4 regions of the Paenibacillus sp. FSL R7-0163 genome follow, and region 1 is predicted to be linked to each of the others. Evidence: predicted binding sites of a transcription regulator. Region 1 holds the regulator's gene; each other region holds the start of a gene.
What was found. Region 1 encodes Rex, which represses fermentation and respiration genes when NADH is low (regulators of the CRP and FNR family bind a similar motif). Its sites were predicted from a motif close to TTGTGAAATATTTCACAA; they were not measured.
Positions count from the first base shown of each region.

Region 2: a site for Rex is predicted at 3,640-3,657, ahead of NST45_RS15670 (DUF1641 domain-containing protein). Genes of this name have one in related genera too.
Region 3: a site for Rex is predicted at 5,499-5,516, ahead of nirB (nitrite reductase large subunit NirB). Genes of this name have one in related genera too.
Region 4: a site for Rex is predicted at 4,223-4,240, ahead of NST45_RS11520 (cytochrome ubiquinol oxidase subunit I). Genes of this name have one in related genera too.

Region 1 covers NZ_CP150224.1:1,583,115-1,590,751, reverse strand. Annotated here, with positions in the region: gene NST45_RS07015 (DUF5590 domain-containing protein) at 1-479, opposite strand, end outside; gene NST45_RS07010 (amidohydrolase) at 652-1,953, opposite strand; gene NST45_RS07005 (redox-sensing transcriptional repressor Rex) at 1,940-2,593, opposite strand; gene dinG (ATP-dependent DNA helicase DinG) at 2,724-5,585, opposite strand; gene NST45_RS06995 (hypothetical protein) at 5,712-6,353, opposite strand; gene panD (aspartate 1-decarboxylase) at 6,465-6,848, opposite strand; gene panC (pantoate--beta-alanine ligase) at 6,841-7,637, opposite strand, start outside.
Region 2 covers NZ_CP150224.1:3,496,895-3,504,531, forward strand. Annotated here, with positions in the region: gene NST45_RS15655 (hypothetical protein) at 1-885, opposite strand, end outside; gene NST45_RS15660 (SGNH/GDSL hydrolase family protein) at 1,054-1,680, opposite strand; gene NST45_RS15665 (NAD(P)/FAD-dependent oxidoreductase) at 1,845-3,023, opposite strand; gene NST45_RS15670 (DUF1641 domain-containing protein) at 3,064-3,507, opposite strand; gene NST45_RS15675 (DUF2785 domain-containing protein) at 3,708-4,550, opposite strand; gene NST45_RS15680 (nitroreductase family protein) at 4,772-5,389, shown strand; gene NST45_RS15685 (hypothetical protein) at 5,500-6,120, opposite strand; gene NST45_RS15690 (EFR1 family ferrodoxin) at 6,124-7,008, opposite strand; gene dnaN (DNA polymerase III subunit beta) at 7,576-7,637, opposite strand, start outside.
Region 3 covers NZ_CP150224.1:1,246,257-1,253,893, reverse strand. Annotated here, with positions in the region: gene NST45_RS05370 (glycosyl hydrolase family 65 protein) at 1-434, opposite strand, end outside; gene NST45_RS05365 (Crp/Fnr family transcriptional regulator) at 857-1,582, shown strand; gene NST45_RS05360 (formate/nitrite transporter family protein) at 1,761-2,552, opposite strand; gene nirD (nitrite reductase small subunit NirD) at 2,605-2,925, opposite strand; gene nirB (nitrite reductase large subunit NirB) at 2,958-5,381, opposite strand; gene NST45_RS05345 (hypothetical protein) at 5,613-6,323, opposite strand; gene ric (iron-sulfur cluster repair di-iron protein) at 6,474-7,169, opposite strand; gene NST45_RS05335 (hypothetical protein) at 7,467-7,637, opposite strand, start outside.
Region 4 covers NZ_CP150224.1:2,593,354-2,600,990, reverse strand. Annotated here, with positions in the region: gene NST45_RS11535 (alpha/beta hydrolase) at 204-1,193, shown strand; gene NST45_RS11530 (TetR/AcrR family transcriptional regulator) at 1,276-1,911, opposite strand; gene NST45_RS11525 (hypothetical protein) at 1,992-3,839, shown strand; gene NST45_RS11520 (cytochrome ubiquinol oxidase subunit I) at 4,405-5,769, shown strand; gene NST45_RS11515 (cytochrome d ubiquinol oxidase subunit II) at 5,766-6,782, shown strand; gene cydD (thiol reductant ABC exporter subunit CydD) at 6,851-7,637, shown strand, end outside.

The DNA of each region.
Region 1 (7,637 bases):
CCATCCGAAAACCGATAAAATTGATAATAATACCGACCGCTCTGTTTATAAAAAAGCTGCCAAGCATACTCTCCGTTATATACTCCCGGCAGCAAGCGTTCAATCGTTATGTCCGGAAGATCAGCTTTGATAATGCCGCGTATTTGGGCTTCTGAGGTTCCTTTACTTAGTTCCTCAGCAAACACTGCGTCGTCGCCTTCAGCATATTTTCCATCTACCGTAAAGCGGACCCAGACCATAAGAGCAGTCCCGGCTTCATTTTTTCCTGTTAAAACCCAGTACACTGCATTTTCATCCCAAACCGATTTTTGTGCTTTGGTTACCTCTGTTAGACCCGCTCTGGTTTTGGCAACATCCTTGGCGATATCCCGCTCGTTCCATTGATCTTTCATAATATAGGCATAGAACTGGATAAGTCCAAACCCCAGGAGCAGAATCAGAACTGACCCCAGGAGGATCCATTTTTTCCTTTTCTTCAAGGTACAGCTCCCTTTCTAGTAATATATCTTTTTTGATTATATAACACACCCGCGTGTTTATCCAAAATTTCATAATTTTCTAGCTTTCCCAGCCTTTAAAATGTACAAAAGGCCGCAACTTTTGCTAAAAGCAAAAAGTCGCAGCCTATTATTTATTCGTTATTATCCAGACTTAACGCTTCAATAAACCTTCGAAGGCTTCTTGCGCTTTACGCCGGATAGCTTCCTCATCCAGGGTTAAGCATTGTCCATGCTTGATGACCTGTTTACCATTCACCCACACATGCTCAACATCCTTAGCGCTAGCAGAGTAAACTGCATGAGACAACAGATCTGTGTGTGGCAGCAAATGCGGCTGATCTATATCAATTGCAATGAAATCAGCTTTCATCCCAACAGCAAGTCTACCTACATTATTTAAAAAGATGGACTGGGCGCCATATTCTGTAGCCATACGTAGAGCTTCTGGAGCTGGAACAGCCGTTGGATCACCGCTGACACCCTTATGAATGAGAGCTGCAAGCCGCATCTCTTCAAACATATCCAAGTTATTGTTGCTTGCCGCGCCATCCGTGCCAAGAGACACCTTCACACCAGCTTTTAGAAGATCAGTAACCCGAGCCACTCCGCTAGCCAGCTTCAAATTACTGCCCGGATTATGAGAGACACCCACATTATGGCGAGCCAAGATCTCAATCTCTTCATCATTTAAATGAACACCATGTGCAACTATCGAGGGACGTGTGAACATTCCAAGCTTCTCTAAGTGAGCTACAGGACGCAACCCGTAATCCGCCACATTTTGTTCCACTTCACGTTTCGTTTCGGACATATGCGTATGCATCGGTAAATCCAGATCATGCGCTGCCTGCACGAACTTAACCAGGAAGTCCGGAGGGCAAGTATAAGGGGCGTGCGGCGAGATCATAGTAGTAATTCTACCGTCCGCCTTTCCATGCCAGTTACGGGCAAAAGAAATCGCTTCCGCAAGCTTGTGATTCTGTACATCCTCTGGACATAACCCGATCACACCACGCATCAATACGGAACGGATACCTGATAACTCAGCTACCTCAGCTACTCGGTCCATATGATCATACATATCGAGGAAGGTCGTAGTTCCACCCTTCAGCATTTCCAATACAGATAAGGAGGTTCCCCAGTATACATCATCACCGGTGAACTTTTCCTCCATCGGCCACATTTTCTCCTGAAGCCACACTTGTAGCGCTAAATCATCTCCATATCCACGCAGCAAAGACATCGCCGCATGACCATGTGTGTTTACAAGTCCAGGCATGAACAGCAGACGACTGCCATCAACCACTTGCACTCCAGCTTCCATCTGAGGCTCTTCTTTTCCTATGTAAGTGATTAAATCATCTTCAATAGTCATATATCCACTCAGAACCGGCTCATCCGTTCCCGGAGTCAGAAAATACCCGCCCTTAATTATCGTTTTATTGCTGTTCATGTTCGCTTTCTTCCTTTCCATCCCGCAAGTAATAAGCAAGACTTTGCAGATCAGTTGTAAAATCAGCTGCATGCACCCGGATATTCGGTGGTGTCTTCAGAATCACAGGGGCAAAGTTCAAAATCGCTTCAATCCCAGAAGAAATGAGAATATCTGCTACATTTTGAGCTTCTGAATCAGGTACGGTAATAATGGCAATGCGAATACCTTGCTCACGAATCGTGCTGCCTAGTTCATCCATTGGTTGCACAGTAAGGGAGTTGATCTTACGTCCAACCTTAGGAGCGTACGAATCAAATATAGCGGTGATTTTCATTGTATCTTTAAGATATGCATTGTAATTAGACAAGGCATGTCCGAGATTACCTGCCCCTACTAAAGCTACATTAAGCTGTTGATCCAGCTTCAGAATATGACGGATTTTCTCAATAAGATACGTTACATCATAGCCGATACCTTTTCTGCCGAAGTCACCAAAATACGCTAAATCCTTACGAATCTGTGCGGGATTAAGATCCAGCTTTTGTCCAAGTTCCTGAGAGGAAACTGTTAATATTTCGCGATTCTGGAGATCATTCAAAAAACGCAAATACACAGGTAGTCTGCGAACAACGGCTTCTGATATTTTATCCGATTTCATATTTTTCCTCCTAAAAATAGTAATGTTCTTGTGAAAATCCATATTCAAACGTATACCTCTCCTTATTAAGGGCGGTACTGTAACTTACCGCCCTTAAGGATAAGGAGGAGCTAAACTGAAGACGAGCATTTTAAGAAGCGCCGCCATCCTCTAGCCATTCCGCTATGCGGGGGACCATTTGATCAGTCAGCATATGCTCCATTTTGGGACCAGGCAATGAATAAAGGAAATACTTCCCGTAATGAGATTCAATAACCCTTGTATCATAAACAATAACTATTCCGCGATCCTGCGCCGTGCGAACCAGTCTTCCGAATCCCTGCTTAAAGCGAATAACCGCTTGAGGAACAGACAATTTCATGAACGGATTCTTCTTCTGAGCCTGCAATAACTCCGACTTCGCTTCCGCCAACGGGTGATTCGGCGGTTGAAACGGAAGTCTCACGATGGCCAGGCAAGTCAGTGCTTCACCTGGAATATCTACACCTTCCCAGAAGCTGCTCGTCCCCAGCAGAACGGATGCTGCACTGTCCTGAAAGCGGCGGATCAGCTTGCTCCGGCTGCCACCTTCCACGCCTTGACCAAGCACCGTAATCTCTTGTGAGGCCAAAGCCTCTTTAAGCGGATCATATACCTGACGCAGCATTTTATAAGAAGTAAACAGAACCAGCATCCGCCCACGTGTTGTTTTGGCAGCTTCTGCTAACGACTGTACGAGTGTATCGACAAATCGAGCATCGCCCACACTGCCCTTCACACTAGGAAAATCACGCGGTATAACTAGCAGCGCCTGCTCGCGATACTTAAAGGGAGAAGGAAGGAGTGAAGTCATTAGACGTCCCTCTTCCGCAGCTTCGTTAAGTCCGAGATTATCAATCATAAACTGAAAAGATTTATCTACAGACAGCGTCGCCGAGGTAAGCACGATGCTTTTTTTCTTATCGAAGAACAACTCTTTAAGCTGGCTGCTAACATCCACAGGGACGGCATACATCTGCAGTGATTTGCTGCGGTAATTTCCATTTGCCTCCAGCCAATATACTACATTATCGTCATTCAGCCCCATAAAGAATCTTACTTGCTCACGTATGGAAGCCAAATCCTTAAATAAACCGCTAATATCAGTAACAAGACTGTCTGCTGAGGATTGGCTTTCCTGGTCACGCATCTCATTAAGCATTTTATCACCCTTACGGATGATGTCGCTTAACGTCAGATTCATAGTGTTCTCAAGCGCAACTAATTCATCCCAATCCTTCGGCTTACGGGCGGGAAGCAAACGCATAACCAGTTGTCCCGCTTCCCCTGCTGCTGCATCACTGCGTTCCGGCAAAAGGCTGAACAGCTTGTCGCTGAGTGCATCCCAGGTTTCTTTGACAGTAAGCAGATCCGGGTAGATCCGATCGATGACTCCGCTCCATTCTGAAGCCTCTTCACTGCCTGACGACTGTAAGATCTGGCGCAGAGCAGGAAGCTGTCCGTTTCGGCTATCTTTATACAGTCGCGATAACGTGTGTGCCACAGTGAAATGCTTCATATGCATGCCAAGATGTTTACCAGCCACATCTTCTAAATGATGTGCTTCATCAATTACAAGATGCTCGTAAGCTGGAAGCAGCTGGTGCCCAGCTTTAACATCTGCGAATAGCTTGGAGTGGTTCGTAATGACCACGTCAGCAATCCCAGCTTCATGCTTGGCCCTATGATAATAGCATTTGCGGAACCAAGGACAGGAACGTCCCAGACAGGAATCGGTATCGCTTGCCACCGTCTCCCAGAAATCACCGCCCCGGCCGCTTAAATTCAGCTCTTCATCATCCCCTGATTCACTTTGAGTGAGCCATACGATCATCTGAGCTGCAGTAAGCGCATCTTCCCTTGGGCTTATAAAGTCCTTTTTATTAATTTTATGCTCAAACTTACGCAGACACAAATAATGTCCTCTTCCCTTAAAAATAGCAGCTTTAAACGGAAAAGGAACTACCTGCGTTAACAAAGGGATATCCCGCTCGCGCAATTGGTCCTGCAGATTAATGGTATGAGTGCTGACCATGACTTTTTCATTGGTGCGAACGCTTTGATAAATGGCAGGCAACAAATAACCGAGCGATTTACCGGTTCCTGTGCCCGCTTCGATCAGTAGGTGTTTGTCTTCGGCAAGTGCCGTCATCACCTCATTGATCATAATATCCTGAGCTTCCCGGCTTTCATACTGCGGTAATGTGTCTTTAAGTCGTTTGGTTACTTCGTCCATATAATCAGTAAAAGATAAATTCGCTAGCGGATTCTCAGCATGCTCATCTCTAGGTGGCGCTAACTCCGTCCAGTCTCCTACTGCAAGCGCTAATTGACGATAGAAAGTCAGATCACCTTCGGGCTGTAGCGTCTCCGCTTCCCGCTCTCGCAGCAGACCATCAAAGTACCAGCCCAGATCACTATCCTCTTCGGTAAACAGCTCACAGAGTCTCTGGATCGTAAGCAGCGGCAGCTCGTAGAGCTCCTCCAGACATTTCAACAGCACTAAAGCAGTCGCAAGTGCATCACTATCTGCCTGATGCGGACGATCATGTGTCACTCCAAAATGAGCACTGACAGAGCCTAGCTGATAAGATGTGAGCGAAGGAAAGCAAATTTTCAGAAAATCAATCGTATCCAAAATCCGCCCTTGAAATGGCAAATAACCACAACGATCTAAAGCATTTTGTAAAAAATGGAAGTCGAAAGCGACATTATGCCCTACAAGCACAACATCATCCAAGAGCGGAACAAGCTCCATCATCATCTCATCCAGCTCAGGCGCATCCTTCACATCATCATCGGTAATCCCCGTCAGACCTGTTATAAAAGGAGGAATCGGCGTTCCGGGCTTGACATAGGAACCATATACCCGGGAGATGGACCGGTCTTCTTCTATAATTGCAAGGCCAACCTGGATAATTTCACCCACGGATTGGGTTCCTGTTGTTTCAAAATCAAGCACGGCAAATTTCATTATAATTCTATTCCCTTTCAATTGAGACTCTTAATCAGCATAACAGAAGTTGCGAAAAAAGGCGATGCACACCACTGGTTCAGGGGATGCATCGCTTGAATAGAAATTTCCAAAACCGTTATTCTTTTACAAAAGGGAAACCAGCTGATTTCCAAAATGCAGCTTCCCTCCACGACGGCGGCATACCTCTAAGTTAACGTTTGGCTCCGGAAGCGCCGGGTCATGCTGCAAGGCAAGGTCAAACAATTCCTGCGCTTCATTAAAACGTTCCTGTGAGGCTCGTATGCAGCCTAAAGCATTATATACCATGGCTTTCAGCTTGGTCTCCCGTATCAAGCCCAGCATATGGTTCAGATGACTCCAAGCGGCTTCACCGTCACCTTCCTGCAGATAAGAGATGGCTAAATATAATCGAGCAGCCAAGCTATCCGGGTATTGCGCAATAACTTCTTTAAACTGATCAATACACTTTCCATACATCAGCAGCTTATAATATCCCTGACCTCTTACAAAGGAATCCATACACAGCTCTGGTGCTTCCTGTTCCGGCACTTCCTCTTCGACCACTGCTGTAAAATCCGCACTTTCGCGAAAGTGACTTAGCTTCTCAGCAAAAGCGAGCCATTCATCCATCACTTTATCGCTCAGTCTATGCAGCATATTATAATTGCATAAAAGCTCGTTCCGGCGGGCACCCTCCGCTGTAGGGTAATCTGTTATGATCTCCTGAAGCACCTTGTTCATTTCAGCAAACAAATGTTGAAACATGGGCTATCCCCCCTTACTGAAGATGAAATCAGTTCAGCTTGCCTGACTTCATTTTCTGCGAGATCGGGGTCTTTCATCCCTGCCATTCATTACATGGCGTAAGTCCATACATTAAGCGATTGTAGCATGCAATTCATGATCAGCCAGCTTCACTGGTTTGTTATTCTCATCCACGAATACCACCGTTGGCTTATGTGACTCCAGTTCTTCCGAGGACAACATCGCATACGAAATGATAATTACTGTATCGCCCGGCTGAACAAGACGAGCTGCGGCACCATTAAGACAGATCACTCCGCTTCCACGCGGTCCAGGGATTACATAGGTCTCCAGTCGCGAACCATTATTGTTATCCACAATTTGAACTTTTTCATTCTCAAGAATGTCCGCGGCTTCCATCAAGCTCTCATCAATGGTAATACTGCCCACATAGTTTAAATTCGCTTCCGTTACTGTTGCGCGGTGAATTTTGGATTTCATCATATGTCTAAACAAGTGCAGCAACCTCCTTTGGAATAAATACATTATTATCAATCAAGCGTGTTCTGCCAAACTTCACGGCAAGCGCTATAATAATTTCCCCATCCACTTCTGATAAAAGAGCTTCATCCTCTAATCCTTCAAGATCAGGGAATGTTAGGATCTCCGCATAATCAATCACCGCTAGAGGAGAGCTGGAAATAACCGATGTCAACAATTCCCGCACTTCAGCAACGGTTCTTACTTTTCCTTCTTCAATAGACTGACGTGCTTCACGTAAGGAACGAGATAACACCAATGCCTGACTACGCTCCTCTGGAGACAAGAATACGTTACGTGAGCTGAGCGCAAGTCCATCCCCTTCACGAACGATCGGACAAGGGATAATTTCGACATTCATATTAAGATCGGACACCATTCGGCGAAGGACAGCAACTTGTTGAGCATCCTTCAGCCCAAAGAAAGCATAATCCGGCTGTACAATATTGAAGAATTTATTAACCACTGTGGTTACACCATCAAAATGCCCAGGGCGGGAAGCCCCACATAGCCGGGTAGTAAGCTCCGATACCGAGACAGTAGTCCGAGTAGGCTGCGGATACATTTCTTCCACACTGGGGATAAATACAATATCTACTCCCTCACGTTCAGCGAGTTCCAAATCACGACGCTCGTCACGCGGATAGGAATCATAATCCTCGTTTGGCCCGAATTGCAAAGGATTCACAAAAATGCTCATTACCACTGTGTTGCTCATTTCTCCAGCCCGGCGAAGCAGACTGGCATGTCCGTCATGCAAGTATC
Region 2 (7,637 bases), 1.9 Mb from region 1:
ATCAACTTTATCCAGCTTTATGGAATACCGCTCAGGACTGCTGATAAACAGCTGATTTTCAGGTTTAATAGGCAGTTCTTCTATCACGTTATTTCTTCTGAGTGTAAAAAGCTTATAGAAATAACCGTTACTCGTTCCATATTGTCCGATCGTAAAATCGGGATCACCATCTCCATTATAATCCTCAAACTGAAGCTGGAAAAAATCATTAAAGGTCTGGGCAAATTGATCATTTAACGGATAGCTACTCAGCGTTTTCCCTTGTTCATCAGTCACAACTAGTCTAAATCGGCCACTCCAGTTTCTTCCCGTTAACGGACTGGGTGTAGTCCAATCTTCGCTATATGTCCCCTCTAGCAGTTGCAGATTTAAAAATCCCGCTCTGCCTGTGACCGGAGACAGTTCATTATGTGATAGGGTTACTGGACCTGTTACCTCGACAGAAGTCTCCACAGGGTCTGCCTGTTCAATGTTCTCCGTATCGATTGTTCCATAAATGAGCTTTCTTAACTGGTCAGAGTTTTTCACAGGAATCGTGTAGCCCTGACTGCTGTTCTCCGCTGTAGTAAACATCCCTTCATGTCCAAGTTGATCTCCAAGCGCTATGTAATAGTCTTCCGAATAGCCGTCCCCATAAACAAGCTTCATTTCAAATTCCGGACCCCAATCCAGATCATCAGAAAATTTTTTACTCTTGTTCATAGCCTCCGCAAGCGTCTTGATCAAAACAGAATCCTTTAGCGTTAAGCTCTCTGAGTGCAAAGGACGATCCGCTTGTTTCTGATCACTAGTTGCCACGGGTGTCAACGACACGCCTTCGATCCATCTGGCATTGATGAAGCCCAAATCACTTTTACATCCGCTTAACACTACGACCAATAACAAAGGTGCTATCCATATTAACCGCCTAATGCGAATCGCCTCCAATACATAAGCATATTCCAATTATAACAGTGTCTATAAATATATAAAAACGACTTTACTAACACGCGATTAAAAAAAGACTACAACCTGCTTATTAAAGCGTGGTTCTAGTCTTAAAATGACAATTGATTAGATTGCTCCCATCGTTTTGAGCCAAGCATCCGCAATAAGTGCATGACCTGCAGGAGTAGGATGTACTCCATCATATGCCCAGTAAGCCGGTTCTGCTTTTACGGAGGCCGCTGCAAAAAGTCCATCTAGCGGAACCAGCGGCGCCCCATATTCACGTGCCAGCTCGCGGACAATATGAATTTTAGGATCAAGATCCTGACGCCAAGTTCTACGATCTTCCGGTACAGGCAAAACAAAAGGCTCTATAAGAACTAATTTAGCATCCAAAGATTTCTGAGTGCGTTTAATCAGGTCCCGATATGAAGCTTCAAACTGCTCGGGAGTGGTTTCTTCACCAGAATCAAAACGGCGCCAAGTGTCGTTAATTCCAATATAAATGGACACCCAAGTCGGCTTCAAATCCAGGCAATCCTTATCCCAACGCCCCTGTAAATCAACAATACGGTTGCCACCAATGCCACGGTTAATAAAAGTAAGATTCTTCTCTGGATATAAATACCCCAGACGAGCGGCGACCATCATTGCATAACCCACTCCAAGCGATGAAGCGTCTTCATGATTACGTCCCCAGTCTGTTATGCTGTCACCTTGAAACAGAATGACATCGTTTTGTTGGAATATCATAAATGAAATCCTCCTCTAACTACCTCTGTTAATATAACCCAATCTATTATATCAAATACAATGAATACAGCCTACTACGAAACATCAATAATGCAAACATTTCACTAAAAAAACAATAACAAAAACCCCGCTCAGATTCGAGCAGGGTTTAGGGTTAAACTATATTAGTAAGCTAGGCTGAACAATCCTTTAATGTGGGACAAGTAACGAATATTACTTGCTTCCTTCATCAGAGTTGCAGGCAAGCCTTTTAACGGAGTAGAACTTGCACCAACGATGGCTACACCGTCTTTACGGCCTAAGCTAGCAAGCGTACCAGAGTTGATTGGGCTAAAGCTTTCAAACGATTTATTTTTCAAGAAGGCATACAGATTGTATCCGATCAATTCACCCATTTGCCAAGCGATTTGAGCAGTTGGAGGGTATGGACGTCCATCTTCTGCAAAGACCACCGCGCTGTCACCAGCAACGAATACATCTTTGTGGGAAGTGGATTGCAAGAACTCATTCACCGTTGCACGACCGCGGTTAACTTCAAGACCGGATTCGCCGATGAGTGGATTTCCTTGTACGCCACCAGTCCATACAAACGTGTTAGCAATAATTTTTTGACCGTCTTTCAAGTCAATCGCATTGCCTTCTACATTCGTAACAGGAAGACCTGTCAAGAATTGTACACCACGTTTTTCCAAGCTTGCTACAGCACGTTCGATCAATGCATCTGGCAATACTGGAAGGATTTTAGGACCTGCTTCAACGAGCATAAGCTTAATTTCTTTAGGATCAACGCCATATTTTTTAGTAAGTGTAGGCAATACATCCGCGATTTCACCAACAAGCTCAACGCCGGTTAAGCCGCCGCCACCGATCAGGATGTTTGCATCTGCTTCATTTTTCGATTTCGCATATTCACGAATACGATCTTCAATATGTTGATGAATTTTGTTAGCATCTGCAGCTGATTTCAATACCATACTGTATTGTTCAAGCCCTGGAATGCCAAAATAAGCTGTAGTGCTGCCAAGACCTACAACAAGCGCATCATAAGTAAGTGTCACACCATCAGAAAGAACAATTTGTTTGTTCTCCACAGAAAATGAATTAACCTTCGCGATTTTCAGGTCAATATCTTTACCTGCGAAAAGCTTAGTTAGAGGCATAGCAACAGCACCCTCTGCAACACTACCTGCTGCAAGACGATGCAATTCTGTGATGATTTGGTGGGTAGGATACTGATTAACTACAGTAATTTTAGCTTCATCTTTTTTGAGATACTTGCGTACGGTTAAGGCGCTTAGTAGACCACCATAACCTGCTCCTAGAATGACAATATGTTTAGACATGATGTTTCCTCCGTCCCTTACGAATAAGATATGAAAATGATTATTTCTGCTTACTGCGTTCTCCAGCAACTTGAAGGTATGCATTTACGAAACGGAAAAGCTTTTGTGCTTGTGGATCTTTCAACAACTTCATAAGACCAAAAAGACCAATAACTTCGTTACTTTCATTCGCACGATCTTTTGCTTCGATCACTGTAGCTGCCATATTCTTCGCGGAATGCACTACAGGTTCAGCAAGTTCTTTAATTGCACTTACCGTATCACTTTTCAAGACATCATCCGCTGCGACAGTTTGCACAAAGTCATAGGACTTTGTAAGCACGCCAACAAGCTCAGTTAATTTTGGCAGCTGTTCCACCAAGACTGTTAATGATTCCTGAACTTCTGGTTTCAAGAGCTGCTCTAGAACATCCATTTGTTCCTTGCTAACAGCTACTTTTGGTGATTCTTGTTCAGGTTGTGTTTGAGTGATTGATTCTGACATATCCAAATCTCCTCTGCAATAAGCTTTGCTGCTTAATAGTAATGAAAAACATAAGAACTTTTAACGCCATATTTCTATTATAGCACTTATCAAGTTATAAATGTCACAAAGTTTTTGAATTTCCATAAAATTTTGTGATTTTTATTACATTATAATAAATTATTTAAATTACCAGTGTTAATTAAAACCGTTTGAGTGAATTAATGTACAAATTCATTCAAATTCTTCTCAGTTTTCAACAAAACATCCACAATGTCCATATTCTTCTCTATTAGAAGTAACCTGAAATAAAGAGAACGCAGGAAGTTCTTTGTATTTATTCGAGTAACATACTGGCTGTGGCTTCTAGGCCAACTGCCACATTGCGCCAAGTTGAGAATCCACTCGGTTATAGACTGCTGTGGAAGTAAATGATGATCGATGATTGTAACTATAATAGTAGCAATCCGTTCATCTTCTTCCTCCCTGAATATGTATTGATCGTTATAAAGCATCTTTTGAACAACTGTCAGAACCTCTTCCCGCACCTCGGCATCACTCTCCGAGCATAAAACCAGCTCATCCAAGGCGTCTGCGCCATGGGCTGCTGCGTGTGCCCAGCCTTCTTTTTCCATATAACCTCTTAAATCCCGTTCTTCCTTATAATAACGAATTAAACCCTGCTTCACCTTTGTAAATTCAGAGCTATCCAATATAGCCTTTTCCCTATGCCGCTGGAGAATAAGAGCAACAACCAATACAGAAAATGTTCTTGTATACACCGTCTGATCTTCTTTGTTCCCAATGTGATAAAATAGATGCTGCTCGTCAAGGAGTATCCACAGCAGTTCACGAAGCTCCGCATCATTAAACCAATGTTTCTCATTAATCCATTTGTAGAATGTGGAATAAATCAATTCATCACGCAGCACAGGCTCGGGATCTCCTAAATGCTCAAGCATCAACTTCACATAATCCTTTATGTCCTGTCCACTTCTAAGCTCGTAGTCATTCTCTTCGATTCTTTGTAAATCTATCATCAATCGTTCTCTACTATTAATCAATTTATCCACCCTTTCATTCACCGTGTTTTTACATATCCTAATATCCTAATTTATGTCCTATTTTTTGACAACAGGGTATTCAAGATTAACTTCAATAAATTTTATCATTGACGAATTTTATAGGCTGTGTTATTTTTAGTTAGTAACATTTAGTTAGTACATTTACAAATATCAGGTGTTTATATTTTACAACCGAATACATACACAACGGAGGAATACTTATGAGCGCTTTTACAGACTTGATTCAGTCCCGCAGATCCGCTATGAATTTTGTGGAAGGGGTCACCATCCCTCAAAATGAATTAGAGGAAATGTTCTCTTACGCCAGATTGGCACCATCGGCCTATAATCTACAGCATACAAATTACAAAGTGATATCTAACGAGAGCTTAAAAGAAGAAATTCGCGAAGCGGCTTACGGCCAATATAAAATCCATACTGCTTCAGCAGTTATTGTAGTGCTAGGAGATAAGCATGCTTATCAGCAGGCTCCAGAAATCTATGGCGGGCTTAAAGCTTTAGGAGCGATGTCACAAGAGGAATATGATGAGCAAATAGAGATGATTAACAATGCTTACATTGATAAGGATGCTTTTCAAAGAGATGAAGCAATACGTAATGCCTCTCTCTCGGCCATGCACTTTATGCTGATCGCCAAAGATAAAGGCTGGGATACCTGCCCGATGATCGGCTTCGATGCTGATGTTATCCAATCCACCTTGAATCTGCCGGATCATATGGTACCTGTTATGCTGATCACGATCGGCAAAGACAAAAAACATAAAATCAGACCCCGCGGCTACCGTAAGCCAGTCAACGAATTCGTTGAGTTCATCTGATTATAGATACAGCAAAACGTTCCATCCGAGGCAAGTAGCGGGTGGAACGTTTTTTAATTGAAACTCATCATGAAGATAGTCGACCATGCGCTCGTTATACAGAAGAAGTTTTACTTCGCATATTGTAAAATGGCAATCGCTGCTCGTTCCCGTCGTTCGGAGTCATCACAAATCAAAGCTTCTTTCAAAATATTAAGCGCCTTAGAGAGCATCTCCTCATCCAATTGCAGCGGACTATTCACTTCTTGTTCATTAGCAGAAACACCTGTAATCCACAGATCCAAGCGAGCACTTGGTTTTGGACCCTTATATTGTACAACCGGTGCACTTTGGTTAAATAACTCCCGCACGCCTGTGTTTAGTTCAGAAATCGGCAGACTTTTTAACCACGTTACACCACGCCGATGGCATGTACCCTCGTCAACATTATCATTTAACTCGTTGTAAAAATAATCTCCGAGGTCTCCGAGATGTACCCAATCTCCATCGGCCACCAGCACATAATCTCCATCTTGCATCGTATGTACAAATAGCTGAAGGGCTTGCAGATGTTGCATAAGCTCCGGCTCACTATATTGGTAAGTACCGAATAATCGATCACGAAGTTCCTCTATGCTTAGATTCTCCAGATCCCCTATTCCGGGGTAGCCGATACTCACATAATTATCCTCCAAAAATGTGCTGATCCGCTCAATCCCCAGTAGCTTAGATCCCATCCGAAACAGATTCATATGTCATTCCTCCAAATACTTAATAAAATGCTTATAGTAGCCCTTGGATTTGGGAGTAACAAACCGTCCATCATTCGCAGAATCCTTCATTAGTTTATGAAGATTCGGACCTCCAGTATAGGGATCTACTACGCTAGTCTTCAGTCGTGTCGCTTGGATTGCCTTCTGAGGACAAGAATAAACACAACGCATACATAATAAACAATTTTGACTGAAAACAATTCCTTCTACGCCGCTACTAATATTGGATGTTGGACAGTTGCTGACACATTTTAAACATAGTGTGCAAGCGTCCGTTGTACGCAATCCTTTGGCGAAGTATTTTCCCCCTTGGTGTTCCTCACAATAATATACTGTTCTCAGAACCCGCTCCAACACAGGGTGAATCGGCAGATTTCGTGGTGTTCGGTTTACGATTTCCTCTGCAAACAATTCCACCTTACGCTGTGCGGCTTGGTACAACTGCTTATTCAACCTGTCATCATATTTGATATAAAAATTACATGGCATCGCCAAAATGGAATTGTGAAAAGGGATATATCCCTTCCCACGCAAAGAACGAAGAACCGTATTCGAAGCACCGTTATTGATATAGTGTGGAGAGGATGCCGTTTTGAATACAAATGCCGGGGTTCCATTACATTCAGGCAGCTGATCTGCAAAATGTTCAACAAAACCGGAAGCGCCAAAGCCTAGAACCGGATGACCAATACCTATAAGATCATAAGCTTCATATTCTACAGAACGAGTGCCTTTAATAATATCTTCCACTCTAAACAAATCTACGTCTTGCCCTTTACTTCTTAGCCTTTCAGCAAATTGCTTAGCAATAATCTCCGTATTGCCAGTACCTGAGAAATAAAATATGGCCGTCTTTGCATTATGCATTCCATCCCCTCCCAGATCAAATATACCTCATTCCCGTCTGGGAAAGCTGTGATGCTGAAGTGGGTTTGGGCTATTTCGGACTCAGTTGCTCTTATTTCCATAATTTCGCTCGTTTTGCCACACTATCGGACTCAGTTGCAGCTATTCGCTCAAATGTACTCCTTTTCTGAGTAAATCAAGGGCAATAGGTGCTATACAGTCCGAAACCTTCGCAAAATGAACCCATATGCTGAAATAGCTGCAGTACGGTCCGCTACGATCTAGATCGAGCAAAAGGTAACTGGTTTCGAGACGTAGGCGGATAGATTGTGCTATAGGTAACTAATTTCGTGCACGGAGTAGATAGGTTGAGCTATAGGTAGCTAATTCCGCACGGTGTAGATAGGTTGAGCAATAGGCAGCTAATTCCGCGCACGGAGTAGATAAGTTGAGTCATAGACAGTTAGTTTAAGCACTGGTTAGCACGTTTAGGAGCAGATTTGGCAGGTGGCGTTCTTTTCAGCAATTGCTCGGACTCAGTTGCAGCTATTCGCTCAAATGTACTCAAATACTGCAATTAACATATCCTCAATCATGCGTCCTCACAGGAGTAATTAAAAAAAGTGTGGACGAAGATGCGTCTACAGGCA
Region 3 (7,637 bases), 340 kb from region 1:
CTGACCAGACGTGTAAAGACTACTTTTAGCGACTTGCCATCGTTTAGATGCCAGATTAGCTCTCTCCGATACGTACCCTTACGAAGATCCAGCTTGCGCACATAATCTGTTACGTTGCTTTTTGCTAAATCAAGCTGTTCACCATCTATAGATAGACGTGTATACAGCCAGTCCACCGCATTCACCATATATCTCAGCGAGCGAATAATCCCTTTATAGTGATTGCCAATATCCAATTGTTCATTTAATCCATTAAAATAACTTCCTTGCAGGGTGTCACCTGAATACCCTTCCTCTGCATATCCGCGTACACCCATGTATTCATTACCCAATGAAAAAATAGATTCCGAAGTCCGATTTCTTTCTGGATCAAAGCCCTCTTCAATAATTGCCCACGGATCAACCTTAAGATATTTGTCTGCTACTTTAGCCATATATGATTTCTCCTTCTCCTGATTTTTGCTCCAATTTCAGGATATCGCTGCATAGCAATAGAGCCAATGTCCGACCGTAATGAAGATGTGTGCATTTATACGGAGTTGAGATAAAACTAATTTCTTTAACATGAATTTCAACTGTGTTATATGTTACAATCTAACGGGGACGCAAAAAAACAGCGATTAACCCAGTATTTGAGAATAATGGATAGCCGCTGTTCATATATCATAAACGTGAGATCACTTACTCTTTTTTAGTTAAAAAGAATATTACATCGAACACTTTAGAAGTGAAATTTATCACAATGTTGAAAATTCGACACTTTTAAACGATTTTTTATAACCAATTCGAGGGATTTTCAAGGTATAATTAATTTAAAATTTACTGAAAAACTGAGGGAATAAAGGGGATGTCGATTATGCTAAAAGAACATTACAATGTTATCGAAGCCCACGGAAATACAAACTGTTTCTCCGAACAGAATTTCAACAGACTTCTAGTTACAATGAAAGAGCGCATAGTTCCAGAGGGTTCACATCTATTCTGGGAAGGCGACTACTCGGATAAATTGTTTTATATCAAACGTGGACGTGTGAAATTAACTAAATCTACTGATGAAGGTAAAGAACTCATTCTTTATATGTATCAAGCTGGCGATATGGTAGGTCAAGCAGATCCATTCTTCAGCACTAAGCATAGCTTTACAGCCGAAGTGATTGAAGAAAGTGAAGTTGGCGTCATCGAACAAAAGGATCTAGAAATTCTCATTTGCCAACATTGTGATTTTGCTATCGACTTTATGAAATGGATGGGTATTCATCACCGTCTCACCCAAACTAAATTCCGTGATCTAATGATGTACGGCAAACCTGGTGCACTATGCTCCACGCTCATTCGTCTTGGCAATACCTATGGTGAGAAGAGCAGCGATGGTGAGAATATCCTTATCAACAAAAAAATTACGCATACAGATTTGTCCAACATGATCGGTGCCACTCGTGAAAGTGTTAACCGGATGCTGAGCGACCTGCGTAAAAAAGATGCTGTTGAGTATGAGAACGGTATGATTGTCATCAAGGACCTTGGCATGCTGCAAGAAATTTGCCACTGCGAACTGTGTCCGAACGAAATCTGCCGGATCTAATTCCGTTATAATATACCCTCTATTCACCTCAATGAAACATACATGACCCAATTATTCTGCATAATATAAAATAGAGTGGTCCAAGGCGCCTAATGCAGGTGTCTTTTTTTTATATTCAACAAAAAAAGAGCTAAACCCAAGATCGGTTCAGCTCTAATATAGTTAATTAAAAATGGATTTAACGGTTATTGCGAGTACCACGCACTGGTGAGATCAGCCAATAGGCCATGCCGACAAATACGCCCCCACCAATGATATTCCCCAAAGTTACAGGGATCATATTATGCAGCCATCCAGCTATCGTAATGGTTTCCGGATGATTCGGAAGCAACACAGCAACACTAAGCAGAGTCATATTAGCCACACTATGCTCATATCCGCTTGCGATAAAGGCGAACAGACACCACCAGATTAAAATTAGCTTAGCAGATTCACTTTTAGCACGTGAGGACATCCATAGCGCTAAACAGACCAGCCAGTTACATAGGATTCCACGAAAAAACAGCTCAGAGAACGGGAGACTCATTTTTTTAGCAGCGGCTGTAAAGATCAAATGCTCTGGCGGCGCAGCACTGAATAACCCAGTCCCACGAATTAAAAGCGCTAAAATCACTGCACCCACCACATTCCCGATGAATACAAGGATCCAGTTCTTAACGGTATCCCAGATACTGGTTCTGCCTGCCAGTGTACTTACAGTAAAAAACATATTATTCCCAGTAAACAGTTCTGAGCCTGCAAATACTACAAGCGTCAAGGCGATGCCGAAGGATGTACCCATAATAAGCGGTTGGAAAGGTGATTTAGCAGCTGCTAGCGGTGCTCCTAGAGAGAAAATAAGGATAATCCCAATGCCTACATAAGCACCTGCCAACAGGGCTGCTAGAAAATATCTTAGCAAGCTTTCATTCATTTTGTCCCGCTTACTGACTGCCGTCTCTACGATGCTCTCCACACTTTGCGTAAACATAATACTCCACCCCACCGTTTTCTATTAAATCTATTACTACACTCTTCGGTGTCTACACGCTCACTGTAACTTTCTCTCCGTCCAGTGTGACTGGATAAGTCACAACACTACCTTGGTCTGGAGCCTGCACCTCACCCGTGCGCAGATCGATTTTCCAATCGTACAGCGGATCGTACAGATAGTGACCTGACACGATCCCTTCCGCAAGCGGGCCACCCTTAGGATGAGGACTACGATTCTCTACTGCATAGATGGCTCCGTCAGAGGCACGAAATACAGCCAGTTCAACAGCTCCAGCAATCACTACACGGCCAATCTGCAGCAGGAAATCCTGTACTGAGCCTATTGCATACGTTTGTGTGGTCTTATTCATTGGTCTCTCCCCTTCTGTGTGCGTTATATCCGCTAGACTCTTGTTTCTTCAAAAAGCGCAGTACGAGTGCTACTGTCATTAAGCATTTTTTTCCAAGGATCCGTCACCTGAGTCAGAGCAAAGTCAATCCGTGCGGCCAGCTCTTTGCGGTTATCTTCATTATTCAAAATGACCATTTGAATCTGCTCAAGTCCCATACGCTCAACCCACTCGGAGGTTCTCTCCAAATAATTACCGGTCTCACGATAATATTGCATCACAGCGGAGCACACTTCGATCAACTCTTCATCGGTCTTAATTTTGCAGAAGGAATCAGCAATCCGTGGTTTGATCCCACCGTTACCACCGATAAATACTTCCCAACCGCCGTCATTACCGACGATGCCAATATCCTTCGTGCAGGATTCCGCACAGTTACGTGGGCAGCCGTTGACAGCTATTTTAAACTTGGCAGGAAAATCAAGACGTTCATACTTACGTTCTATGAGCGCGCCCATTCCCAGCGAATCCTGTGTACCGAAACGGCAGAACTGTGAACCCACACAAGTCTTAACCGTACGTAGCGATTTGGCATAACCATAACCTGATGGCATATCGAGCTCTTCCCATACCTTCGGCAGATCCTCTTTTTTCACCCCGATTAGATCCAGGCGTTGCCCACCAGTCACCTTCACAACTTTTACATCATATTTAAGGGAGACATCAGCGATTTTCTTCAAATCCTCTGGTGTCGTTACCCCGCCGTACATGCGTGGAATAACGGTATAGGTTCCGTCTTTCTGAATATTGGCTCCCATACGTTCATTAACAAAACGTGATTCCTTCTCATCTTGATGTGTATCCGGATTTAGCATCCCCAGATAATAGTTAATCGCCGGACGGCATTTAGAGCAGCCTTCCTCTTGTTTCCAACCCAGTACATGCATAACCTCTTTAGTAGTACTAAGACCTTTAGCTGTAATCTCAGCAACAATCTCATCCCGGCTAAGCGTTGTACAGCTACAGATACCTTGCTTGGCAGACTGCTCAAAACTATCACCCAGGACAAATTGTAAAATTTGTTCTACAACCGGTTTACAACCTCCGCAAGAACGCGTCGCTCCTGTACATGCTTTGATCTCGTCCACAGTAGTAAAACCATTTTCTATGACCGCATCCACAATCGCTTTTTTCGTAACCCCATTACAGCCACAAACGATTTCTTCGTCCGCCATAGCTTCTACAGATGTGCTCTTTTTGGCTCCGCTTCCGCAGCAGCCCGTACCCATGACCTCTGTATAAATCTCATCAGTCATTACAGCACCTTGTTTTACTAACTTTTGCAGGTTAGCCGATTCCGTCACATCCCCGAACAGGACTGCACCAACAATGACATTGTCTTTGAGCAGAATTTTCTTATAGGTTCGCTTCCATTCATCTTTGCTTGAGATTACAGTGTGCTCAGGGGAATCCATAAACTCACCTGCAGAAAATACATCCACACCGGAAATTTTTAATTTGGTGGAGACAACAGAACCTTCATATGGATTTGTATCGCTTCCGCAGAGATGTTTAGCTAGAACCATACCCTGCTCGAAGAGCGGCGCTACTAATCCGTAACAAACTCCGCGATGTTCGGCACATTCGCCAATGGAATATACATTCTGCATAGAGGTCTGCAAATAATCGTCCACTACAATTCCACGATTAACAGCAATTCCGCTTTCTTTTGCCACAGTTATATTCGGTTTGATGCCTACAGCCATAACTACAAAATCAGCTGCAAGTGTAGTGCCATCACTAAATTGTAAACCACTTACTCTCTGTTCCCCAGTCAATTCTACTGTTTGTTTGCCCATGGCAAATTTCACGCCTTGACGCTCTAGCTCAGCTTGCAACATAGAGGAGGCATTACGATCAAGCTGGCGCTCCATTAGATCTTCCATCAGATGCACTACAGTAACGTCCATGCCAAGGTTCACAAGACCCTTTGCCGCTTCCAATCCAAGTAAGCCCCCGCCGATTACCGCCGCTTTGTTGTATTGTTTAGCCGCAGCTAGCATCGCATCACAATCTGCAATATCCCGGAAACCCACTACGCCTTCCTTATCACAACCAGGTACAGGTAAAATAAATGAATTCGAACCCGTTGCAATAATCACTTTATCGTAAGAAACAGCCATACCGTTATCCGCAATTACTTGCTTGGAATGCTCGTCAATTCGCGTAACTGTTGTTCCTGTATGCAAGGTAATGTTGTTATCTTCATACCAGTTCCAGTCGTTTAGGATGATATCGTTGATGGTTTTACTGCCTTCGAGAACATAGGACAACATGATCCGATTATAATTGGGGTGAGGTTCGCTTCCAAAGACCGTAATGTCATAAGCTCCACCTAGCTTCAATATTTGCTCTAGCGTACCTATGCCTGCCATACCGTTGCCGACTAATACTAATTTTTCTCTCTTCGCTGCCATAGTTAGGTGCCTCCTCAGTCTTATCCGTTCTTGTTGAACTTTGCTTCAACTTATCTTCTACATAATGAAATTATACATTTCAAAATTTAAGAGAGATTGTGATTACAGTCACATTAAATGTGAATGTTTTCACATAAAAAATAAGACAATTTTGTTAGGTTCTAAATTCTAATAAAAAAAGCCAGATCACAGGTTCTGAATAACCGTAGATCTGGCATTTATGTACTTTTTTTAACGTATAGCCAATAAAATCTCCAATTCATCCTGCACTCTAAGCTTCATGTCCATTCCATTCTCAAGCAGCTGCTTCCCATTCACCTTCATCTTCCAAACTTCATTGCTAAGAGGAGTATAATCACCAATGGATAACACCTTTTTGTTGTCTTCGGTCAACTGCACCACACTGCTGTTCTTCAACAAACCTCTCACTGTTAAATCTTCAGTAAATCCCATAACATATGAATGATTCAAATTCACTTGCTCACTTCCGCCATTCACGGTCAACAACACAATTTGAAGGGGTTCCTCTTGTTCCTTAGACATCGCCGTAATTACTAATTTTGATTCATGCCCGACGGTTCGACCCCAATCCTCAGATCCAATGGTCTCCCCATCCATTTGCAGCTCCCAATTCATTCCTGGACTGAGTGAAATATTATTTACCGTTAGAATGCTTGTGTTATCCTCAGAAAAGGTGGCCTTCCCACTACCTTTCAGTAGGTCAAAGATCGTTATCCCTTTTCTGTAGCTCTCGCTAAGCTGCTTGTCCAAAGGGTTGGTCAGCAAGTCATTTCCCGCAACGATAAGCGAAAGCGTAGGCCCGTCTGATCCTGCTAAGCCATTATTCCCTTCATTATTAACGTCAGCAAGAGTCGAACATCCACCTATTATGAATACGATGACTAATCCTAGTAACAACCTCCACATATATTTCGTGGGCATAGTGACACCGCCTTGTCCCGCCTAATGACCACACAGCGTCTCAGGCTTGTAGTAAGTTATGCATACTGTCTATTTAAGAATAACGTAAATAAGCTTTGTTCTCAAATATAAAAAAAGTCCCCTAAGGGACTCTTTGAAAACTCATTTTTTCTACTGGAATCTAGGGAACAATATATTATTCTCCAGATGAACATGTTCAAAAGTCATGCTCTCCAGCTCCTCTAGCCGGGCATAAGTCAAACGATAGGTTGTACAAGCATGAGCCGGTGGGGTGAAATCATCTGTTATTTTGCGTATTTGTCTCAATATATCGCCTGCTGTGTCATGTTCACTCTCAAGGTCAATTAATGCCTCACGAAGTATGGTCAGCCCTTCTTCACTTGGATTGGCATCATACGCTAATAATTTTGGAAACTCGTCTTCCTCTTCTTTAGCTGTATGCTGAAGCAGATCTTCCTTAAGTGTATTAAACAAGCTATATAACTCTTCTAAATGAGGTGAATCTCCGCCATGAACCCGGTATACCTTAGTTACATTTTGGCTAATTAGGGGCAGCTCTTCCCGCAGGTAATGGTGATGTTTACTCACTATATGGTCGATTAACTCTGCAGAAGGTGCTGTGTTCCATGCGAGTTCTTCTTGTGGTACCGGATATTCCTCGAATAGCTTGTTGAGATCACTAATGATCATCTCTTGATCTAGTCCACGCTCTACAGCTGCTTCAGCAAGAGGTTTGGCGCCTCCACAGCAGAAATCAATCCGTTTGGACTTGAAATAATCCGCAGCTTTTGGGAATTGCAGCACAATATCTTTTACAAGGGCATCTGGAGTAAATCCAGGTTGCACCGATTGCTTATGCTGTAAATCTGAAATTCTATCATTAGGTTGTTTAGTTTCCATAATAGTTCCTCCTCGGGATATGTGATCAGGTTCTGAAAAAATCTTTTCTACCTGTTCACCTTAACCCTGAAAGGAGTTTTGACTTGTGATTGTACTCACGAAAATTGTATCTCTTTGTTGAACGAAAAAGGTCAATCATGGAGATATATCCCCACAATCGACCTGTCTTTTGTTTACCACACGGGCATCAGTAATGTTATTTGTCTTACATTTATCTATTCGGTCACACCAAATCTGTATCTTTTATTGAACATAAGCCTGCATATACGTTCGCTTACCCTTTGCGTCCTTTAAATAAGGTCCTAAACCAGCAAAGCGGGAGTGATCCATATAAACACCGGTCATCCATCTGCCTTCTGTCAGGCCACCATTCCATTTGAGGACAAGGTCAGGGGCGGATATCCATTCCTGATA
Region 4 (7,637 bases), 1.0 Mb from region 1:
GATCCTCTAAATGAGAGGCGCTGCTTTTTGAGTAAAGGACAAGAACATTATTTCATTTCCGATTTGATGTTGATCTAAAACCTCTTATTTGGCTTGTTCATATTCCGTTCATATTGTCGTCACGAAGAGTACATCTTGATTGATTACACTTTGAATATGTCGTCAAGGCGGCACTTCAGATACAGGGACAAGGAAGGGAAGAGATGAACGTGGCAAATAAGGTGGAAATAAAAACAACTGGGACTAAGAGCCACAAGAAACGGAACCTATGGTTAAAAATAATCGGAGGTATTGTAGGGGCGCTCGTGTTGTTCATGGGCATCGTTTTTATCGTTGATGCAATCAGCGACGGGGTAGAGAAAAAGAAAATCGAATCGTATGGCCAGTATGTCAATGTGGATGGGAAAAAGATGAATGTGCTTATTCAAGGCAGCGGAGAACAAACCGTTGTACTCCTACCGGGACAAGGAACCCCGACGCCTGCTCTTGATTTCAAATTACTGATCGATGAAATTACCCCTAATTATAAAGTCGTAGTGGTCGAGCCTTTCGGTTATGGTTTGAGCGATGAAACCGAGAAGGAAAGAACTACGGAAAATATAGTAAGTGAGGTTCACGAAGCTTTGCAGCAGCTGGGTGTAGAGCGTTACATTCTAATGGGACATTCCATCGCGGGACTTTACGGAGCGACCTATGTGAACACATATCCGGATGAAGTTCTTGCTTTTGTCGGCATCGATAGCAGCGTTCCCAATCAACCCGGAATGGATGTCAAATTACCTTTGAAAGCCATGCAATTTCTTCAAAAATCAGGTCTAATGAGATTGGTCCAAAAAGTGAGCGGAGATCCGTATGAATCGCTTGCATTCGATGAGCATACCAAAGAACAAATGCGTTTGATTTCGAATCAAGTCGCGACCAATCCAACGTTGATGAATGAACTGAGCCACCTCGGTTCCAATTTCAAAAATGGAGAAAAAATCACAATGCCAAATGACTTGCCGTTGCTTCTCTTCGTTCAATCGAATAACGAGCACAATAAACAGTGGATTCCGCTGCATGAGGAGCAAGTCAAACAATCCGCACAGGGCAAAATGATCCCAATGGAAGGTTCACATTATCTGCATCATACAAAATATAAAGAAATCGCTGAGGCATTCAAAGAGTACATGAAACAAATTCAAATTCAATAGTAGGGTTGATAATTAAACTGCGGAGCCGAACTTGGTTCCGTGGTTTCTTTGTTTTTTCATTTATAAACACGATTTTTAAACCTTATTCCTGGGACATTGGAGTATGGTATACCTCAAGACAAATTTTGGTCATTTCGTCAATGGATTTTGCAAAGTCTGATTGTATCCATTTAAGGAGAACATTATAGAGGGCCCCTGCTTTAAAGTATATTCGGTACACATTCTCGTCGCTTTTGTCATGAGCAGTAGAAAGCATCATTTCATTCAAGCAATCCAGAATTACATGATCAAATTTTGCACTTTGAAGTGCTTTGTAGATGTTCCGCTGCTGAAAAATAACTTCAAAAAGCACTTTGATAAATTTTTGAGGTTCTTTAGCTTTGCCTGTTAATTCATTGGTGTAAGGTAAGAGTTTTTGATTAATTTCGAAAATAAGCGAATCGACCAAATCCACCAGGATCTCTTGCTTGGAGGAATAGTTGTTGTAATAGGCCGTTCGAGAAACCCCTGCGCGTTTCACAATATCGGTGATGGTGATTTTACTAAAAGACTGTTCCTGGATCAAGAAGACTAATGCCGTGCAGATGGCTTCTCTTGTCAAACGGTTAGTTTCTTTATTGGAACGATGCTGAGAGGTATTTGGACTGTATAATTCATGATTTGAGATGACATTTCCCCTCCGTTTGTACATTCTGATGTTCGTTTCATTGTTTTTCATGAGTCTTTTCAATATGCTAAAACCATAAGGCATTACAAATGTAATGTCAAAATAATCGTTAGTTAAAATGGGAGGGCGTCATGTTAGAAATCTTATATAGACGATTGTCAGCGGTGCTGCTTTTGATCCTAGCACTCTGTGCTACGGTATTCATTGGCAAAGAAATGGTAATCTCGATCGTGACCATTATCTTTTTGTTAGCAGATTTAGGCATTTCTTTTTTACTCTTAAAGAAACGTGAGAAGGTACATGTGGTTTTTATTAGTGTGATGGTGGCAGAAGGGCTATTCTTACTAACAAGAGAATTTTGGCTGCTTGCGCTTTCTATCCTGCTGCTGATCGTAGCGGGCATATGTAGAGGACTCTTTGGGCAATCGGGGAGCAAAAGAGTCACTCCGTTTCTAGCCGTTCGTAAAGTGTTATTCAGCATTACTGCACTTATCGTTACTGCACTTTGGGGGATTGGAATCTATGCAAAACCTATTACAACACCTGTGGCATTATCAGCTGATGCGGCTATGACGATCGATGAACGTAAATTGGATTCTGCAGCAATGATGCTGAAAGATATTGAAGTAATGAATTCTTTTGGAAGCCGTACAACCGGCTCTGAGGGTCACAATCAGTTTATTGCTTGGCTGGAGCAGCAGGTAACGGATATGGGGCTGCAAGTACATCGTGATCGCTATACTTTTGACCGATGGGAAGAAAAGAACAGTGCTTTAATGATTGATCAGCAGGCAATTCATGTCTCTTCAGCTTTTCCCTATTCCGGGGAAACTGACGAAAAAGGTGTGACAGGGGAGCTGGTGTATACGAAGCGTGGTGAATATGGCCAGGCCAGTGGAAAAATTGCTGTCATTGAAATTGAGAATTTTAGAAATTTTCCAAGTGGGATCGTTATGAATATGCGGGATTCATCTCCAATGGACAACCAAATTGCCCCAAATGAAGGCGATCTGGTCCTCACTACAGCTTTAAAAGAAGCTAAATTGGAGCAAGCGACGGAAATGGGCGTAAAAGCTGTTGTTTTAGTCTGGAAAGGGGTATCTGACGATAAGGTTGAAGAGCAATATGTGCCTTTTACCACCGATTATGCAGGAATCCCTGCAATCTGGGTTAATGAAACGGAAGGGAAAAAGGTGATCAGCGCAGCTCAGGAGCATAAAGAAGGTACGGTTATTTTAGAAGCGGAAATTCAAAAAGATGCCCCAACAGAATCCTTTTATGTGAAAATTGACGGTAAGAATAAAGACGAAGCGATTATCGTAAATACCCATACGGATGGGATAAATGTAGTGGAGGAGAATGGCGCTGTGGGCATGCTGTCTATGATTCGTTACTTACAGCAGGAGCAGCCGGAACGTACGATGATTTTCGCTTTTGTGACAGGACATTTTAGATTACCGGAGTTCAAAGGGTCCTCTCAGGCAACTTCCACCTGGATGGAGGGGCATCGAGAGCTGTGGGATGGCAAGAATGGTCATTTAAAAGCTGTAGCTGGAATTACGGTTGAGCATTTAGGCAGCATGGAGTGGAAGGACGATGATACGGGTCATTATGGTCCAACTGGACAAATAAGTACAGAATATACGTATGCAGGCAATGAAATGATGGCAGCCATTTGGCTGAAGGCTATTGAAAAGACAGATAGCACACGTACTGTATTATTGCGTGGACATAACAAGTTTGAGTTTGGAGAGAGTCAGCCCTTATTTGAAGCAGGGATACCGGTGATTGGATTCATTCCAATGCCCGACTATCTGCTCGTGGATAGTGACAACAGAGAGATGGACAAATTTGATGCAAAGCTAATGCATACGCAAATTGTATCGTTGCTGAAAGCGGTCAAGCTAGTGGACGGAACGGAGACAACTAAGCTTGGGAAGTCAGATGGGTATTCTTTTTTCTACGGTCGTACTAAATGATAGTGGCAGTTCAAGATTTGTCATGACGAAGATGACATTAGCTTGAATTCAAAAACACTGATGATTTAAGTCAGTGTTTTTTTGTTGCAAAAAGGGGGTATATTACGGCTTAAAATCAGAAAATTTCGTTTTTTTGTTAGCATCGAAGTAGGAGGAAACTTGTGACATCACATATACGCTAATCAATCAATAGCTCCTTCGGGTGCTTTTTGTGTTATTCACTGAGTTGTTAGAAAGATTTGTCCCTTTCTTGAACGTTTAGGGATTAAGAGATGTCGATGATTGAAATACTTAAAATTTAAGATAAGATAACTTTAATTATTAGGCCACGTTATTAATTTGACTGCTCAGTAACAGGTAAATCAGGTTCGCCAACTCTTGCTTTGTGAAATATTTCTCTTTTTACATAGCAAAGAACGAGGAATGTCATACTAAAACGAACAGGAAACGATGTCGCTGAGCCTTGCTAAACCTGATATTGAATGCAGCCTACAGTTAGCGGGCCTAATCATAAGTATCAACTTAAGACGAAAAATGAACAGAGTTTTGAAGGGAGCAGTAAAGAATGGCAATTGATACGGTGCTATGGAGCAGGCTAGTGACAGGCTTGACTCTCGGGTTCCACGTTATTTTTGCGACGATTGGCGTCGGTATACCGCTAATGATCGCTATAGCAGAGTTCATCGGGATCCGGAAGAAAGACCCCCATTATACACTTATGGCAAAGAGGTGGTCTCGAGGATTTGTCATTTCTGTGGCGGTTGGTGTTGTGACCGGTACAGCGATTTCACTACAGCTGGCCCTGGTATGGCCGAATTTTATGAAACTGGCTGGGAATGTCATTGCACTTCCGTTATTCATGGAGGTGTTCGCGTTCTTTTTCGAGGCTATCTTCCTGGGCATTTATTTGTATACGTGGGATCGGTTCAAAAATCCATATACCCATTGGCTGCTGACGATACCGATTGTCGCCGGGGCAGGCATGTCTGCCGTTTTTATTACGACGGTGAACGGATTCATGAACCAGCCTGAAGGCTTTGTCATGGAAGCAGGCCAATTCACAGCGATTAACCCGGTGCAAGCGATGCTGAATACGGCGACGTTCTCCAAAGTGTTCCATGTATTAAGCTCGGCCTATTTAACAGGAGCTGCCTTGTTAGCCGGGATTGCAGCCTTCGCGATGCTGAGAAAAGGTGTGTCCGCATACCACAAAAAATCTTTAAATCTCATGATGGCGGTCGTTTTACTATTCGGTTTGCTGAACACGTTAGCCGGTGATGTGTCCGCCAAGTTTTTGGCCGAGCATCAGCCAGAGAAGCTTGCAGCGGCAGAGTGGCATTTTGAGACGAGTAGCAGGGTGGATTTGGTTCTATTGGGATGGCTGAATGCAGAGCATGAAGTTCTAGGGGCTCTTCATCTTCCGAAGCTGCTCAGCTTCCTGGCCTTTGGAGACTTTAATGCAGAGGTGACGGGGCTCGAGGAATTCCCCAAGGAAGAATGGCCACCACTTCTCGTTCATTATCTGTTTGATTTAATGGTCGGAATCGGATTTACTCTGCTCGCGATTTCGTTCCTATATTTTCTGTTTGTGTTCTGGAAAAAGCGTAATGAGCTTAACAAGTGGATGCTTCGCATCATCGCACTGAGCGCCCCCCTCGCTTTTCTGGCTGTTGAGCTGGGCTGGTTTTATGCAGAGGTTGGCCGACAGCCGTGGATTATCCGTGGATATATGCGTGTTGAGGAGGCGGCCACGTCTTCACCGAATGTAAGAATTATATTCTTCGCCTTATTGCTCTTGTACATCGTTCTCGGCAGTATGTGTGTAATCGTGCTAAGACGCTTGTTCAACAATAATCCAGCAGAAGCTGAGATGGAGAAATGGATGAAGGATCATCCTAATCAATCTACGGAAAAGGGGGGCACTGAATGATGAGTTACGAATTGATTGGCATCTCGGTGCTCTGGCTGTTTTTGTACGGCTATTTAATTATAGCTTCCATTGATTTCGGAGCGGGCTTCTTCGCCTTTTATGCCCGTTTAACGAAGCAGGATCATCTCATTAATCGTCTGATTTCGCGTTATTTATCACCCGTTTGGGAAATTACAAATGTATTTTTTATCTTTTTCTACATTGGCATCGTCGGTTTTTTTCCGGACACAGCCTATTATTATGGCTCCGCGCTACTTGTTCCGGGAAGCATTGCATTGATTCTTCTTGCGATTCGCGGTTCATTCTATGCTTTTGAAAATTACGGTTCCAAGAAAAACATAGTATATCTTTTTTTGTACGGAGCTACAGGTTTGCTTATTCCAGCATCGTTGTCAGTGGCGCTAACTTTGTCTGAAGGCAGCTTTATCGTGAAGCAGGGGGAGACGGTTTCTCTGGATTACTGGGCGCTGTTCACCAATCCGTTATCGTGGAGTATCGTTGGACTGGCAATTGTGTCCGTTTTGTTCATTAGCGGCTCATTTCTGACATTTTACGCTTCTCGGGCAGAGGATCATTCCGCGTTGAAGCTGATGCGCAACTACGCCCTGTTTTGGAGCACACCGACGATAATCCTCGCACTTACAGCATTTATCTATTTGGGTCAACACAATGAGCGGCATTTTCAAAATATGATGGATTTATGGTGGTTGCTGGCACTTTCCGTTGCTTTCTTCATGATCGCGATGTGGCTATTATATAACGGACGCCGTTACGGATTAGCTTTTATATGCGTCATGTTGCAATTTTTCTGTGCCTTTTTCGCTTATGGAATTGGGCAATACCCTTATATTCTTGATCCGTATATCACGATTCAGAGCAGTGCAACTTCACCGGCAATGGGCTTAGCATTAGTTATTGTGTTTATCGGCGGTCTATGCCTGTTGATCCCATCCCTTATTCTGGTCTTCAGACTCTTCCTGTTTGATGCGGATTATGTAAAAGGGAAAAAATAAAGCTGATTAATCCATTACGGCATGTTTGAGGTTTCCCTACAAGCCTATATATAAAGGAGGTGTGATCTGTGAAGAGGAAATCCAGTTTGATTTCTCAACAAATGTCTTCACAAAGGAAAAACATGGCTCTCCTCGCAATCATTTCGTTCGGGCTTGGTATAGCTATTGTGAGTCAGGCTGGACTGCTTGCTGAAGCAGTCCAACGGATTTTTGTGGAGAGAGCTTCATTTTCATCGGTTATCCTGTTGCTCGGTATACTTCTGGCTATTATGGCTGTACGCACACTATTGTCTTATGGAAACGGTATTGTTGGCTTGCATATGGCAGCTGCTGCCAAGACAAATATGCGCGCAGCCGTGCTGCAAAACTTGACCCATGCTTCCATGCCTTCAACCCTTAGTGGACAGACGGGAGGGAAGGTCAGTATTGCTCTGGATGCTGTGGATGAGGCTGATAGTTATTTCAGTCAATACATGCCGCGTATGATGGAAGCTGCTATCATCCCGGTTCTGATTTTGGTCGTTACATTTATCCAACATGCCAACACGGGGTTCATTCTATTGTTTACTGCTCCGTTCATCCCGCTGTTCATGATTTTGGTAGGGCTGAAAACGAAGAACAAATCCGAAGAAAAATATGCGCAACTGGCTGAGTTTTCAGGGACGTTTCTAGATTCTCTTCAAGGACTGGTGACATTGAAAATATTTGGACGGGCTCACCGTCAGCAACAGGAGATTGAGCGCAGTAGCTTAGGTTATCGTGATGCCACGATGGGTATTTTGAAGATTGCGTTTACGAATACATTCATGCTGGAATCAATCGTGATGCTAAGCATTGGTATTGTGGCTCTCGAAC